Regions from separate parts of the Micromonospora sp. NPDC049900 genome, predicted to be linked through region 2. Evidence: riboswitches for the same ligand, from Rfam matches in the RefSeq annotation. Region 2 holds a riboswitch; the other holds the start of a gene.
The links. A riboswitch is a leader RNA that binds a small molecule or an ion and turns the genes downstream of it on or off. The one in region 2 is predicted to bind thiamine pyrophosphate.
Positions count from the first base shown of each region.

Region 1: linked by a shared signal. The riboswitch ahead of ACIBMZ_RS02390 (thiamine phosphate synthase) and the one ahead of ACIBMZ_RS27590 (ECF transporter S component) in region 2 are both predicted to bind thiamine pyrophosphate.

Region 1 is NZ_JBITKM010000001.1:504,174-511,618, forward strand. It holds gene ACIBMZ_RS02385 (ThuA domain-containing protein) at 1-2,348, opposite strand, end outside; TPP riboswitch at 2,737-2,845, shown strand; gene ACIBMZ_RS02390 (thiamine phosphate synthase) at 2,840-3,466, shown strand; gene thiO (glycine oxidase ThiO) at 3,460-4,683, shown strand; gene thiS (sulfur carrier protein ThiS) at 4,698-4,898, shown strand; gene ACIBMZ_RS02405 (thiazole synthase) at 4,904-5,722, shown strand; gene ACIBMZ_RS02410 (thiamine phosphate synthase) at 5,803-6,486, shown strand; gene thiD (bifunctional hydroxymethylpyrimidine kinase/phosphomethylpyrimidine kinase) at 6,678-7,445, shown strand, end outside.
Region 2 is NZ_JBITKM010000020.1:11,996-19,440, reverse strand. It holds gene ACIBMZ_RS27610 (hypothetical protein) at 1-130, shown strand, start outside; gene gndA (NADP-dependent phosphogluconate dehydrogenase) at 263-1,708, opposite strand; gene ACIBMZ_RS27600 (energy-coupling factor transporter transmembrane component T family protein) at 2,071-2,871, opposite strand; gene ACIBMZ_RS27595 (ABC transporter ATP-binding protein) at 2,868-4,331, opposite strand; gene ACIBMZ_RS27590 (ECF transporter S component) at 4,403-4,993, opposite strand; TPP riboswitch at 5,062-5,167, opposite strand; gene ACIBMZ_RS27585 (permease) at 5,367-6,437, shown strand; gene ACIBMZ_RS27580 (TIGR03943 family putative permease subunit) at 6,434-7,213, shown strand; gene ACIBMZ_RS27575 (alpha/beta fold hydrolase) at 7,224-7,445, shown strand, end outside.

The DNA of each region.
Region 1 (7,445 bases), on a different contig from region 2:
ACCGCCGTACGGCCGTTGGGGTTGGTCACGGTGAGCTGGGCGGTGTAGTTGCCGGCCTCGGCGTACGTGTGGGTGGGGTTCGCCTCGGTGGAGGTGCCGCCGTCGCCGAACGCCCAGGAGTACGTCAGCACGCCGCCGTCCGGGTCACGTGACCCGGCGCTGGAGAACTCGACGGTCAGCGGCGCCGGGCCGGAGGTCGGCTCGGCGGAGGCCACCGCGATCGGCGCCCGGTCACCGGCGATGTAGTCGATCCGGTAGACGCCGGAGTTGTCGTTGTTGCCGCCGAAGCCGCTGCCCCACTCGATCAGGTACATCGCGCCGTCGGGGCCGAACTCGAAGTCCATCGGACGGATGAAGGTCATCCCGGTGAGCAACTGGTTGATGTCGACCAGTTCCCGCCCGTCCGCGCTGACCTGCATCGTGTACATCTTGGACTGGTTCCACTCGCCGAGCAGTGCCTTGCCGTCGTAGTACGCCGGCCACTTGCGGTCCGAGTCGAGGTCGGCGTCGTACCGGTAGACCGGGCCGCCCATCGGAGCACCGCCGCCACCGATCTCCGGGAACCGGGGGTCACCGCTGTAGCCGTAGTCGACGGTGGCCGGGATGGCCGGCGGCAGGTTGGTCAGACCGGTGTTGTTGGGCGAGTTGTTCACCACGGCGGCGCAGTCGAACTTCGGCCCGCTCGGGCCGGACGGGAACTGGTAGTCGTTGTACGCCTGGTTCCCGCCGTGGCAGTACGGCCAGCCGTAGTTGCCGGCCTCGGCCACGATGTTCCACTCGACCAGGCCGGCCGGGCCACGGTTCGGGTTGGCCGAGGCGGCGTCCGGACCGTAGTCGGCGACGTAGAGCGTGTCGGTGGCCGGGTCGATGCCGATCCGGAACGGGTTCCGGAAGCCCATGCCGTAGATTTCCGGGCGGGTCTTCTCGGTGCCCGGCGGGAACAGGTTGCCCTCCGGGATGGTGTACGTCCCGTCGTCCTCCGGGTGGATCCGCAGGACCTTGCCGCGCAGGTCGTTGGTGTTGCCGGAGGTGCGCTGCGCGTCGTAGTCGGCACGGCCCGGACGCTCGTCGATCGGGGTGTACGCGTCCGACTGGAACGGGTTGGTGTTGTCGCCGGTGGCCAGGTAGAGGTTGCCGGCCGAGTCGAACGTCATGGTGCCGCCCGCGTGGCAGCAGGTGTTGCGCTGGGTGTCGACCTGGAGGACGACCTTCTCGGTGGCCGCGTCGATCGCGTCACCGCTCACCGTGAACCGGGACAGCACGTTACGTGCCACCCCGTCGTTCGGGGCGTAGTAGAGGTACACCCAGTTGTTGGTGGCGAAGTCCGGGTCGAGGCGGATGCCGATCAACCCGTCCTCGTTGCCGGTGAAGACGTCGAGGTCGATGGCGGTGACCGTGTTGCCGGTGTCCGGCTTGACGATCTGCACCCGGCCGTCGCGCTCGATGTAGAAGACCCGGCCGTCCGGGGCTATGTCCAGTTCCATCGGGTTGCTGGTGTTGCTGTCCAGCGTCACCTTCTCGAAGCTGGCGGTCAGCGAGGCGCCGCAGTCGGCGTCCTGCACCCCGGCCGCGGTCCGGATGCCACCGAGCAGGTGGGTGAGGAACTGCGGCTCCGCGTACGACTCGTTGGTGTGGCCGCCGCCGGTGTACCAGGACCGGCCGCCGTCGTAGTCCTGGCACCAGGCGATCGGGTGGTCGTGGCCCATCGCACCGGCACCGGGGGAGTAGCTGGTCTCGTCCAGCGTGGCCAGCACGTGCACCTTGCCGCGCGGGTTTGTCCGGTAGTTGTACCACTCGTCGAACCGGGACCAGCGGTCCGGCAGGTCCGCCGTGGACGGGTGCGCCGGATCCTCCACCTTGATCGTGGCCTGCTGGTTGGCCGGGTGGCTGTTGAAGTACGCGCCGACCAGGCCGCCGTACCACTCCCAGTCGTACTCGGTGTCGGAGGCGGCGTGGACGCCCGCGTACCCGCCACCGGCCCGGATGTAGCGCTCGAACGCCGCCTGCTGGTCGGCGTTGAGCACGTCACCGGTGGTGGAGAGCCAGATCACCGCCTGGTATTCGGCGAGGTTCTGGTCGGTGAAAGCGGTGCTGTCCTCGGTGGCGTCGACGGTGAACCCGTGTTCCGCGCCGAGCTGCTGGATGGCGGCGATACCGGCCGGGATCGAGCCGTGCCGGAAGCCGGCGGTCTTGGAGAAGACCAGCACCGAGAACGGGTCGGCCTCGGCCTGCGGGGCCGGCGCCTGGGCGACGGGGACGGTCCGGGACGGGGCGGCCTGGGCGGCGGGTGCGCCGGCGAGCGTGGTCGCGGCCAGGCCGAGGGTGAGAAGGGTGGCGGTCAAGGGCACGCGCTTACGGCGTGTTCGGAACACTCCGGTCTCCTTTGTCCTTGCCGGACAGGGGTCGCGGGGGCCGGCTCGCCGAAGACCGTCCCTGATGGAGCCGCAGCCGGGGGGCCGTGCCAGGGCTTTCCGTTGCGGCATTATGTCGAATCGCTGAACAAATTAATTCCGGTGAATCGGTTCATGGCAAGGTCTCGATGGATAACGTTTCGGCATCGGTGGGCTGTAATTACCGTCTATGTGTACGAAGCGCGCATTCCGCTGGAAGTAAGGAGGGGTCCCCTGCTAACGCCTGCGGTATAGGAAGGGCCCCCTCCTCACGCCAGCGGCGGAGCCGGCGTCGTGGCGGGACGCACCTTGGCAGGTCAGCGGATCTGTCGTACGGTGGCCACGCAAGTGACCCACGGGAGCCCGGTCGACCGGGCTGAGAGGGGGGCTGTGAGCCCCCGACCGTCGAACCTGATCCGGGTAATGCCGGCGCAGGGAGGAGTGTTGCCGTGCCGTCCCTGGGACGACTGCATCTGATCACCGACACCCGGCCCGGGCGGGATCCGCTCGCCGTGCTCCGGGCCGTGCTCCCGGTGGCCCGTACCGAACTGCTGGTGCAGGTCCGGGTGGAGGACTCCGCCACCGACCGCGAGGCGTACGACCTGACCCGACGGGTGCTCGCCCTCTGCGCGCCGTACGCGGTGGGCTGCCTGGTCAACGACCGGCTGCACGTGGCGTTGGCGGCCGGCGCGGTCGGCGGCCACGTCGGCGCGGACGACCTGCCGGTCACGGCGGCGCGGCGGGTGCTCGGCCCGGCCGCCGTGCTGGGCGCCACCGCCCGCGAACCGGGCTCGGCCCGCGAGGCGGTCGATGCCGGCGCGAGCTACCTGGGCGTCGGTCCGTGCCACGCCACCACCACCAAGGACGGGCTGCCGCCGGCGATCGGCGTCTCCGGGGTACGGGCGGTGGCCGAGGCGGTCACCGTGCCGGTGATCGCCATCGGCGGGGTGACGGCGGCGGACGTGCCCGCGTTGCGGGCCGCCGGGGCGTACGGGGTGGCGGTGGTCGGTGCGCTCTCCGGCGCCGCCGATCCCGCGCGCGTCGCGGCAGAGCTGATCGGGGCGCTGTCGTGTTAGCAGGGGACCCTTCCTATACCGCAGGCGTTAGCAGGGGGCCCTTCCTTTCATCCGATGTCGCTGTCGTCGGTGGGGGCCCGATCGGGCTCGCGATCGCCTGGCGCTGCGCGGCGCGCGGGTTGCGGGTGGTCGTGCACGATCCCGCGCCGGGCTCGGGTGCCTCGCACGTCGCCGCCGGGATGCTCGCGCCGGTGGCCGAGGCGTACTTCGGCGAGCACGAGCTGACCGCCCTGCTCACCGAGTCGGCTGCCCGCTGGCCGGCGTTCGCCGCCGAGCTGACCGAGGCGAGCGGCGCCGACATCGGCTACCGCACCGAGGGCACGCTGATGGTCGGGCTGACCGCCGACGACCTCGCCGAGGCGCGTCGACTCTGGGCGTACCAACAGGGCCTGGGGTTGCCGGTGACGCCGCTGCGTCCCTCGCAGCTTCGCGACCGGGAGCCGGCGCTCGCGCCCCGGGTCCGGGGCGGCGCGCTCGCCGCCACCGATCACCAGGTCGATCCGCGTCGGCTGGTGCCGGCGCTGCGGCTCGCCGCCGAGCGGGCCGGTGCGACGGTGGTCCGGGAGCCGGTGCGGAGGCCGGCCGACGTCCGCGCTCGGGTGACCGTGGTCGCCGCCGGCTGCGGCTCGGCCGCGCTCACCGGGCTACCGGTCCGCCCGGTGAAGGGCCAGGTGTTGCGGCTGCGCGCCCCCGACGGCGGTCCGCCGGGCTTCCGGCACGTGATCCGGGGGTACGCCGACGGCGAGCACGTCTATCTGGTGCCCCGCGACGACGGCGAGGTGGTGGTCGGGGCGACCGTCGAGGAGCGCTCCGACCTGGCGGTCGGTGCCGGGGCGGTGCTGCGGCTGCTGCGGGCCGCGATCGACCTGCTGCCGGAGCTGGCCGAGTACGACCTGGTGGAGGCGATCGCCGGGTTGCGCCCCGGCACCCCGGACAACGCCCCGATCCTGGGTCCGTTGCCGGGTCGGCCGGACGTGCTGGTCGCCACCGGGCACCACCGGCACGGGATCGTGCTCACCCCGGTGACCGCCGACCTGATCGCCGACCTGGTGACCGGGGCGGACCCCGACGCGATCGGCGGTCCGTTCCGCCCCGAACGCTTCGTCGTCGCCGCTGCCGACGCGACCGCCAGCCCGTTCCGGCCCGAGCGCCACGTCGCCGCCGGACCGGGCGAGGGCTTCGGCGCTTCCGGCGACGCCACCCGATCCGCGCAGTGAACGGAGGAGTCCTGATGGAGTTGACGGTGAACGGTGTCGGGCGCAGCGTGCCGGACGAGGTGACGGTCGCCGAGCTGGTCCGGGACGTGACCCCGCAGCAGCGCGGCGTGGCGGTGGCGGTCAACGGCGAGGTGGTGCCGCGTACCGACTGGCCGGCCACGGTGCTGCGGGGCGGCGACCGGGTCGAGGTGCTCAGCGCCGCCCAGGGCGGGTGAGCGGCATGGAGCGCACACCGCCGACCGGCGGGCCCGAGACGGACGCCGAGACGAAGGGTTTCGAGCTGGGCGGGGTCCGGTTCGGCTCCCGGCTGGTCCTCGGCACCGGCGGGGCTGCCAACCTGCACGTGTTGGAACAGGCGATCCGCGCTTCCGGCACGGAGCTGGTCACGCTGGCGCTGCGCCGGGTGGACACCGTCGCGGTCGGCTCGGGTGGCCTGCTCGACCTGCTGGACCGCTGTGGCGTACGCCTGCTGCCGAACACGGCCGGCTGCTACACCGCAGGTGAGGCGGTGAAGGTGGCGCGGCTGGCCCGGGACGCCTTCGCCACCGACTGGGTCAAACTGGAGGTGATCGGCGACGAGCGCACGCTGCTGCCCGACGGGGTGGAACTGCTGCGTGCCGCCGAGGAACTGGTCGACGACGGGTTCACCGTGCTGCCGTACACGTCGGACGATCCGGTGCTGGCCCGGCGGCTGGCCGACGTGGGCTGCGCGGCGGTGATGCCGGCCGGCGCGCCGATCGGCTCCGGGCTGGGCGTCAACAATCCGCACCACATCCGGTTGATCCGGCAGGACGTGACGGTGCCGGTGATCCTGGACGCGGGCATCGGCACCGCCTCGGACGCGGCCCTGGCCATGGAGCTGGGCTGCGACGCCGTGCTGCTGGCCAGCGCCGTCACCCGGGCTGCGGATCCGGTCGCCATGGCCACCGCGATGCGGTACGCCATCGAGGCGGGCCGCCTCGCGTACGGCGCGGGCCGGATTCCCCGCCGGTTCCACGCCCTGGCCTCCACTCCCGACGACGGTCGACCCGACCTGTGACCCGTCACGTCGCCGATCCTGGTGCGAAACCGCCCCTCCAGGGGACTCCTCGCACCAAGGTCCAGCCGGTTTCGGGTGTGGTGCTGCTGACGGATCGCCGGGCGGCCCGGGGGGACCTGCGCGATGTGGTGGCGCAGGCGGTCTCCGGGGGAGTGCGGTGCGTGGTGCTGCGCGAGAAGGACCTGCCGCGTGCCGAGCGCCTGGTGCTCGCCGCCGAGCTGCGACCGATCCTGGCCGAGGCGGGCGGCACGCTGATCGTCGCCGGCCCCGACCCGCTCCTGCCCGACACCCAGCCCGCCCCACGGATCCCCAGCACCTTCGGCGGGGCATTCGTCGCGCTCCACCTTCCGGCCGCCGGCCCGTACCCGCCACCCGTCGCCGACCTGGTCGGTCGCTCCTGCCACGACGAGGCGGAGCTGGACCGACTCACCACCGAGGACTACGTGACCCTGTCACCGGTCTTCCCCACCCGCAGCAAACCCGGTTACGGCCCATCGCTGGGCCCCGACGGTCTGGCCGCCCTGGTGGGTCGCAGTCCCGTGCCCGTCCTCGCCCTCGGCGGCATCGAGACACCCGCCCAGGTCCGGGCCTGCGTGGAGGCCGGCGCCACCGGCGTGGCCGTCCAGGGCGCCATCATGCGCGCCCGAAACCCACACCGGGTCGCCACCACCCTCACCACCGCCCACCACGAGCTTCTCCAGACGAGTACGCCCCAGACCCCCCACCGCAGCGACCCCGCCCCCACCACCCCGGCCCAGCGATGACCCCCACCCCGCCAGCCTCTCCCAAGGCAGGACACCCGAAGCCGCCACCAATCCGTCTCGATGGGCGACGCCCACGACGGGGCTGCGGCCGACCGTGCCCACGCAGGGATCAAGCCTGACCGCCCGGAGTGGGCACGGTCGGCCGCAGCCCCCAACCGCAACCCGAGCAAGAACAAGCCAAGAGGAGACACGTGAGAACCCCAACGACCGTGCTCACCGTCGCCGGTTCGGACTCCGGTGCCGGTGCCGGTATCCAGGCCGACCTCAAGGTCTTCGCCGCTCTCGGTGCGTACGGCACGAGTGTGCTCACCGCCGTGACGGCGCAGAACACCCGGGGCGTGGACGCGGTGCTGCCGTTGCCGCCGCAGACGGTCAGCGACCAGTTGGACAGTGTGCTCTCCGATTTCACGGTCCGCGCGGTCAAGACCGGGATGCTCGGTACGCCGGCCGTGGCGGGTGCGATCGCCGAGGCGGCGGCAGCGGGTCGCCTGCCGCAACTCGTCGTCGATCCGGTGCTCGTGGCGACCAGTGGACACCGGCTCGGCGTGGTGGAGGCGGTGGAGCGGCTGCTGCCGTACGCCCGGGTGGCGACGCCGAACAGCGCGGAGGCCGCCGCCCTCACCGGGGCGCCGGTGACCGGCGTGGCGGAGATGACGGCGGCGGCGCGGGCGTTGGCGGCGGGCGGTGCCGAGTGGGTGATCGTGACCGGCGGTGACGTGGACACCGGCGACGAGGCGGTGGACGTGCTGCACGGCCCGGACGGCACGACGGTGCTGCGGGCTCCCCGGGTGCCGACCCGGCACACGCACGGCACCGGGTGTTCGTTCTCGGCGGCGACCGCCGTACGGCTGGCGCTGGGCGATCCGGTGCCGGTGGCGGTCGCCGCCGCCAAGGAGTACGTGACCCGCGCGCTGGCCGGTGCGCGGGACTGGGAGTTGGGCGCGGGACGCGGCCCGATG
Region 2 (7,445 bases):
GGCCGCCGGTGCCCGCCGGCTCAGCCACTCGATGGAATCCCGGCGAGGCCCGTCCCGGGCCAGTCGCCTGCTCACGCAGGGGGCGGACCTGATCCGCCCGCAGAAGGCCCGGCGTCGCCGTTTCTTCTGACCTACACAGCGCCGCCCCTGCCGCCGAACGTGGCGGCAGGGGCGGCGTCGTGCGGGTGTGCGGGCAAGGAGGGGTCCCCTGCTAACGCCTGGTGCATAGCAGGGGACCCTTCCTTACATCAGGTCCTTACGGTCAGGCCGGCGTCTCGGCGCGGTCGGGGGTGGCCCACAGGGTGTGGAAGGAACCGTCACGGTCGACCCGACGGTAGGTGTGCGCGCCGAAGTTGTCCCGCAGACCCTGGATGAGCGCGGCCGGGAGACGCTGCGCGCGCAGCGCGTCGAAGTAGGCCAGCGACGAGGCGAACGCGGGTGCCGGCACGCCGGCCCGGGCCGCCTCGGCCACCACGCGCCGCCAGCTTGGCACACCGTCGCGCACGGTGTCCGCGAACCACGGCGCGACCAGCAGCGTGGGCAGCTCCGGCTGCTCGTCGTACGCCTGCTTGATCCGGTCCAGGAAGCGGGCCCGGATGATGCAGCCGCCCCGCCAGATCTTCGCCGTGCCGCCGAGGTCGATGTTCCAGTCGTACTCGGCGCTGCCGGCACGGATCTGGTCGAAGCCCTGCGCGTACGCCACGATCTTGGAGGCGAGCAGCGCCCGACGTACGTCCTCGATGAACGCCTCGCGGTCGCTGACCTGCCACTTCTCCCCGGAGTCCGGGAACGCCCGCACGGCGGCCTCACGCTGGTCGACGTGGCCGGACAGCGACCGGGCGAACGTCGCCTCGGCGATGCCGGTGATCGGGATGCCCAGGTCCAGGGCGATCTGGACGGTCCACCGGCCGGTGCCCTTCTGCTCGGCCCGGTCCTGCACCACGTCCACGAACGCCTCACCGGTGGCCGCGTCGGTGTGCGCCAGCACGTCGGCGGTGATCTCGATCAGGAAGGACTCCAGCTCACCGGAGTTCCACTCCCGGAAGATCTCCGCGAGCTCCGACGGGGTCGCGCCCAGGCCGGCCCGCAACAGGTCGTACGCCTCGGCGATGAGCTGCATGTCGGCGTACTCGATGCCGTTGTGGACCATCTTCACGAAGTGCCCGGCACCGTCCGGTCCGACGTGCTCGCAGCAGGACTCGCCGTCGACCTGCGCGGCGATCTTCTCGAAGATCGGTCCGAGCTTGCGGTACGACTCGGCCGACCCACCCGGCATGATGCTCGGCCCCCAGAGGGCGCCCTCCTCGCCGCCGGAGACACCGGTGCCGACGAAGTGCAGGCCCTTGGTCCGCAACGCCTCCTCCCGGCGACGGGTGTCGGCGAAGTGCGCGTTACCGCAGTCGATGATGATGTCGCCCTCTTCGAGCAGCGGCACCAACTCGTCGATCACCGCGTCGGTGGGACCGCCCGCCTTGACCATGATGATCACCGCGCGGGGACGCTCCAGCGCGGCCACGAAGTCCGCCAGGGACTCCGTCGGGACGAACGTGCCCTCGTCGCCGTGCTCCGCCACCAGCGACCGGGTCCGCTCCGGCGAGCGGTTGTGCAACGCCACGGTGAACCCGTTGCGAGCCAGGTTCCGGGCCAGGTTGCGGCCCATCACCGCCAGCCCGGTCACACCGATCTGCGCCGTAGCCCGATCCGCCATCCTCGTCGCCACCTTCCGCCGTCTACCTGTAGTGCTGCGACGGTATCGCGGCCGGACCCGGTACCGCTCCGTCCCCCCACCGCTGGTCATCAGGTGGTCGCATAGCGCACGCCACCGGGGGCGTCGACAATTCGGATGCGTTCCTCGTACCGGCCGGATAGCGTCCGGGACATGCGCTACTGACACCCGCTTCATCGAGCCGGTCCGCCGCGCCGAGGCAACGGTTTCAGTTCCGGCCGCGGGCAGCGTGCCGGAGCGGTCCGGCAGTACGCCTTCCGGCGGAGGTGAGCGACCGGGTCGCCGTACGGGGTGGGTGGATCTGTCGTCCCAACGACGACAGATCCACCCATCCCCGTCGCGGCTCAGCCGATCAGCGGGCGGAAGGTGCCGAGTGCGACGCTGACGCCCAAGGCGGTGACGGCCAGCGCCGTCGCGACGACGACCAGCAGCCAGTCGGCCGCACCGAAGTGCTGCCGGCGGGCGACGGTACGCGGCACTCCGGCGTCGAAGCCGCGCGCGTCCATCGCGACCGCCAGCCGGGTGCCTCGGCGGATCGCCCCGACCAGCAGCGTGAACGCGGTGGACACGAAGAGCCGTAGCTTCGCCACCGGGTTGCGGCCCGCCTCCACGCCACGTGCCCGGCGGGCCATCACGATCATCTGCCACTCCTGCCCGAGCAGCGGCAGCAGCCGGAACGCCGCCAGCGCGCCGATCGCGAACCGGGCCGGTGCGCGGGCGTTCTGCACAAGGGCGTCGGCCAGGTCGGTCGGATCGGTGGTGGCGAAGACGATCACGCCGGGCAGGGCCACCGCGAACAGGCGCAGCACCAGGCCGAGCGCGGTGAGCAGCACCGTCGAGGTGACCACGACCGGTCCGGCGTCGAGCAGTACCCGGCCGGAGCGGTCCGCGGCGAAGAGCACCAGCGTGACCAGGACGCCCACGGCGGCGACCAGCAACGGCCACACCCGACGGAACAGCACCCGGTAGCGCACCCCGAACAGCGGTAGGACCGCCAGCTCGATCGTGATCGCGATCGCCGGTGCGACCGGGTCCAGCGTCGCCAGCAGCGGAAACGCGAACAGCAGCGCCGCCGCCAGCTTGGCCACCGGATTCCGCCGGGCCAGCGGCGCGTCCGGCCGGGCGACCGGTTCGAGGTCGATCATCGGTACCCCGCCGCAGAAGAGGTCGACGGCGGGGCACCGGGCGGCGGTGCGGGCGTCAGCGTCAGCGTCCGGTCGGCGAGCGCGGCGACGAACTCGGTGTCGTGGGTGACCGTGACCAGGGCGTGGCCGTCGTCGCGTAGCTCGGCGAACAGGTCGACCAGCTCCCGCCAGGTGCGCCGGTCCTGGCCGAAGGTGGGCTCGTCGCAGATCACCAGCCGGGGCGCGGTGGCCAGGGCGGTCGCCACGCTCAGCCGCCGCGCCTCGCCGCCGGAGAGGGTGTACGGGTTCGCGCCGGCCAGCCGGTCCAACCGCAGCCGGTGCAGCAGCTCGTCGACGCGTCGGCGCACCTCCGTCTCGGCGGCACCGGTACGCCGGGGGCCGAGCGCCAGCTCGTCGAAGACCGTACCGGTGACGAACTGGTGCTCCGGGTCCTGGAACACCGAGCCGATCCGGCGGGCCAGTGCGGGTGCCCGCCACCGGTGCGGTGGCGTACGGGCGTCGGCCCCGGCCAGCTCGACGCCGGCCATCAGGCGCCCGGTGCCCGGCTTGAGCAGCCCGCCGAGCAGCACCGCGAGGGTGGACTTGCCGGCACCGTTGGGGCCGAGCACGGCGAGGGCGGTACCGGCGCGTACCGCCAGGTCGGTGGGGGCCAGTCGGGGTGGACGGCCGAGCCGGTCGGCGGTGAGCAACACCTCGCCGGGCCCGGTGGTGGCCCGGCGGGGCGGGATCCGGTGGCCGGGTACCCAGACGCCGTCGGCGGCGAGGGCGTCGCCGTGGGCGGCGAAGACGGCCTCCGGTGGGCCGTCGACGCGGACGCCGCCACCGGGGTCGAGCACCACCACCCGGTCGACCAGCGGCAGGGCGTCGGCCACCCGGTGTTCGACCAGGATCAGAGTGGTGTCGCCGTCGAGCGCGCGGGAGACGGCGGTGCGGACCAGGTCGGCTCCGGCCGGGTCGAGGTTGGCGGTGGGCTCGTCGAGCAGCAGCAGGTCGGGGCGGAGCGCGAGCACTCCGGCCAGGGCGAGCCGCTGCTGTTCACCGCCGGAGAGCGCCGCGGTGGGACGGTCCCGGGGGTACGGGAAGCCGACCCGCCGCAGCGCCTCGTCCACCCGGGGCCAGATCTGCCCGGCGGGTACGCCCCGGTTCTCCAGCCCGAACGCGACGTCGTCGCCGCTGCGGGCCATGACGAGCTGGGACTGCGGATCCTGGAAGACGATGCCGACCCGTTCGCGGGTCTCGGCCGGTGCCCGACCGTCGATCTCGATGGTGCCCTCCCGCTCACCGGAGTCCTCCGGCAGCAGTCCGGCCAACGCGGCGAGCAGGGTGCTCTTGCCGGCGCCGGAGGGCCCGAGCAGCAGCACCCGCTCGCCGCGCCGTACCCGTAGGTCCACGTCGCGGATCGCCCAGGCGCGCCGCCCGGCGTGGCGCCAGCCGAAGCCGCGCAGCCGCACCTCACCCATCTGTCACCCCCGCTGTCCGATCCCGACCCTCGGCCCGGTGGAGCCGGTCGGACCGGCTCCACCGGGCGAGGTCAGACCAGGTTCCGTTCGCGTCCGGCGGGGAAGCGGTCCAGGACACCGGTGCCGGCGAGCGCCCTGGTCAGCGCGTAGCCACCGGCACCGGCGACCACGGTGGCACTGAGCACGGTGAGCAGCGCGTACGGGATGCGGTAGGTGCCCAGTTCGTAGGCGGCGTTCCAGGCGAAGAAGTCGAACAGGGCGGCACCGAGGCCGGTCAGCGCACCGGCGAGCAGTGCCGTCGGCAGCCGGAACGAGCGGTACCGGAAGGCGGCGAAGGCCAGTTCCGCACCGAGTCCCTGGAGCAGGCCCTGGACGATGGTGATGCCGCCCCACTCGGCACCCAGCAGCGCGGAGACGGTGGCGGCGACCGCCTCGCAGAACAGTGCGGCACCCGGCTTGCGGATCACCAGTCCGCCGAGCACCGCCGGGACCAACCAGACGCCGTACATGACGGCCTGGCTGGCCGGGAAGAAGGCGAAGGCCGGGTCGACCGCCCGCCAGAGCAGGCCCCAGGCCCAGAAGATGACACCGAAGCCGACGGCGATCACCGCGGCCACGACGATGTCCACGGTGCGCCATCGAGTGGTGGTCGGTTGGCTCATGAGTGCTCCCAGTCCAGTGTCGAACCAGGCAAGACGCACGCCGCGTCCGGCGTGGCCGGGCGTGGCGGGCTGGAGGTGGACCGAACTCCCTGCGCTGGCATTACCCAGATCAGGTACGGAGGGTCTGCGGGCGGACCCGCACTCTCAGCGCTGTGCGCTCCCCTGTCGGAGGTGGTGTTGTCCCGCCGACGCTAACACCTTCGAAGATCGACGGACAATGTGATCTACGCAGGTCATGCCGGGTACCGACGACGGGCGTTCCGGCGGTGGTCGGCGCGCGCGGGAACCCGCCCGGTTTCGTGACATCCATCGACGTCATCGGCTCCGGACGGTAATCTCAGGCCGCCGATCCACTTGGCCGAGAGGCGACAGGGTGAGCACAGACACGGACCATGCCGCGCCGGCCGGTGATCCGGAGGGCCGTCCGACGGGCGTGGCCACCGAGGAGCGTCCGGCCCGACCGGGCGGTGGCGAGCCGCCCCGGCGCTGGCTCGGTGACCGGATCGGCTCGGTGGAGATCCTCGCGGGCCTGCTGGTCCTGCTGATCATCTTCCGTGATCCGTTGGCCGGGGCGTTGGACGATCCCCGGATCCAGACGTGGACCACCGTGTTCGTCTCGATCATGGTGCAGGCGGTGCCGTTCCTGGTCTTCGGCATCCTGCTCTCCGCCGTGATCGCGGTCTTCGTACCCCGGTCGTTCTGGGCCAAGGCGCTGCCCCGGCACCCGGCGCTGGCGGTGCCGGCGGCCAGCGCGGCCGGCGTGGTGCTGCCGGGCTGCGAGTGCGGATCGGTGCCGATCGCGGGCTCGCTGATCCGTCGGGGCGTCACCCCGGCGGCGGCGCTGGCGTTCCTGCTGGCCGCACCGGCGGTCAACCCGATCGTGCTGGTCGCCACCGCCGTAGCCTTCCCCGACAACCCCGAGATGGTCCTCGCCCGGGGGGTCGCCAGCCTGGTCGTGGCAATGATCATGGGTTGGCTCTGGCTGCGGCTCGGTCGGACCGAGTGGATCAGGATGCCGCGCCGCCCGGAGTTGGACGACCCCCGGCGGAGCCGGGCCTTCTGGGCCGCCGTCCGGCACGACGTCACCCACGCCGGTGGCTTCCTGGTGCTCGGCGCGATGGCCGCCGCCAGCATCAACGTGCTGGTGCCGGAGCGCTGGCTCCAGACCCTGGCGGACAACGCCTGGCTGTCGATCCTGGCGCTGGCGCTGCTCGCCGTCCTGCTCTCGCTCTGCTCCGAGGCGGACGCCTTCGTCGCGGCCTCGCTGTCGCAGTTCTCCCTCACGTCCCGACTGGTCTTCCTGGTGGTGGGGCCGATGGTCGACCTCAAGCTGATCTCGATGCAGGCCGGTGTCTTCGGCCGGCGGTTCGCCTTCCGGTTCGCCCCGGCCACGTTCGCGGTCGCCCTGCTGGTGGCCACCGGAGTCGGGATGGTGCTGCTGTGAACCGACAGGCACAGGCGGTGATCCTGCTGCTGCTGGGTGGGGCGGTGATCCGGGCCAGCGTCACCGACCTCTACCTGCGCTACGTCAAGGAGGGCCTGCGCCCGTTCCTGATCGCCGCCGGTCTGCTGCTGGTGGTCGCCGCGGTGATGACGCTCTGGTACGAACTGCGGCCCTCCGTGCCCCGGGCGATGGCCCCGACCGGCGGCGGGTCCACCGGTCCGGCAGGCGATGCCGCGCCGGAGCCGGCCGACCACGACGAGCACGACGGCCACGGCCACCACGAACCCCGGGTCGGCTGGCTGCTCATCCTGCCCGTGCTCGGGCTGCTGCTGGTGGCCCCACCGGCGCTGGGGTCGTACGCGGCGGGGCAGGCCGGCACCGCGCTGAACGCCCCCCGCGAGTCCGACTACCCGCCGCTGCCGGAGGGCGATCCGGTGCAGGTCAGCGTGCTCGACTACGCCTCCCGGGCGCTGTTCGACCGGGGCGCGTCGATCGGCGACCGGCGGGTGGTCCTCACCGGCTTCCTCGCCACCGGCGCCGGTGGCGAGCCGATCCTGGCCCGGATGGTGCTCTCCTGCTGCGCCGCCGACGGGCGGCCGATCAAACTCGGGCTCACCGGTGACGTGCCGATCGGGCTGCCCAACGACAGTTGGGTCGAGGTGGTCGGCCGCTACAGCGACCGGATCGGCCGGGACCCGGTCAACGACGCCGAGATCCCGTACCTGGAGATCGAGTCGTGGCGACAGGTGCCGGTGCCCAAGCGCCAGTACGAGTAGCGTTCCGGGCATGCACGTCGACGCCCGAGGACTGCGGTTCGAGATCCACCCCGGTGGCCCCGAGTCGGGCGAGCCGGTGCTGCTGCTGCACGGCTTCCCGCAGAACTCCGGCGAGTGGGACGCGGTGACGCCCGTCCTGCACGGCGCGGGCCTGCGCACGTACGCGCTGGACCAGCGGGGCTACTCGCCGCAGGCACGGCCGAGCGAGGTGGCGGCGTACCGGCTGGGGGAG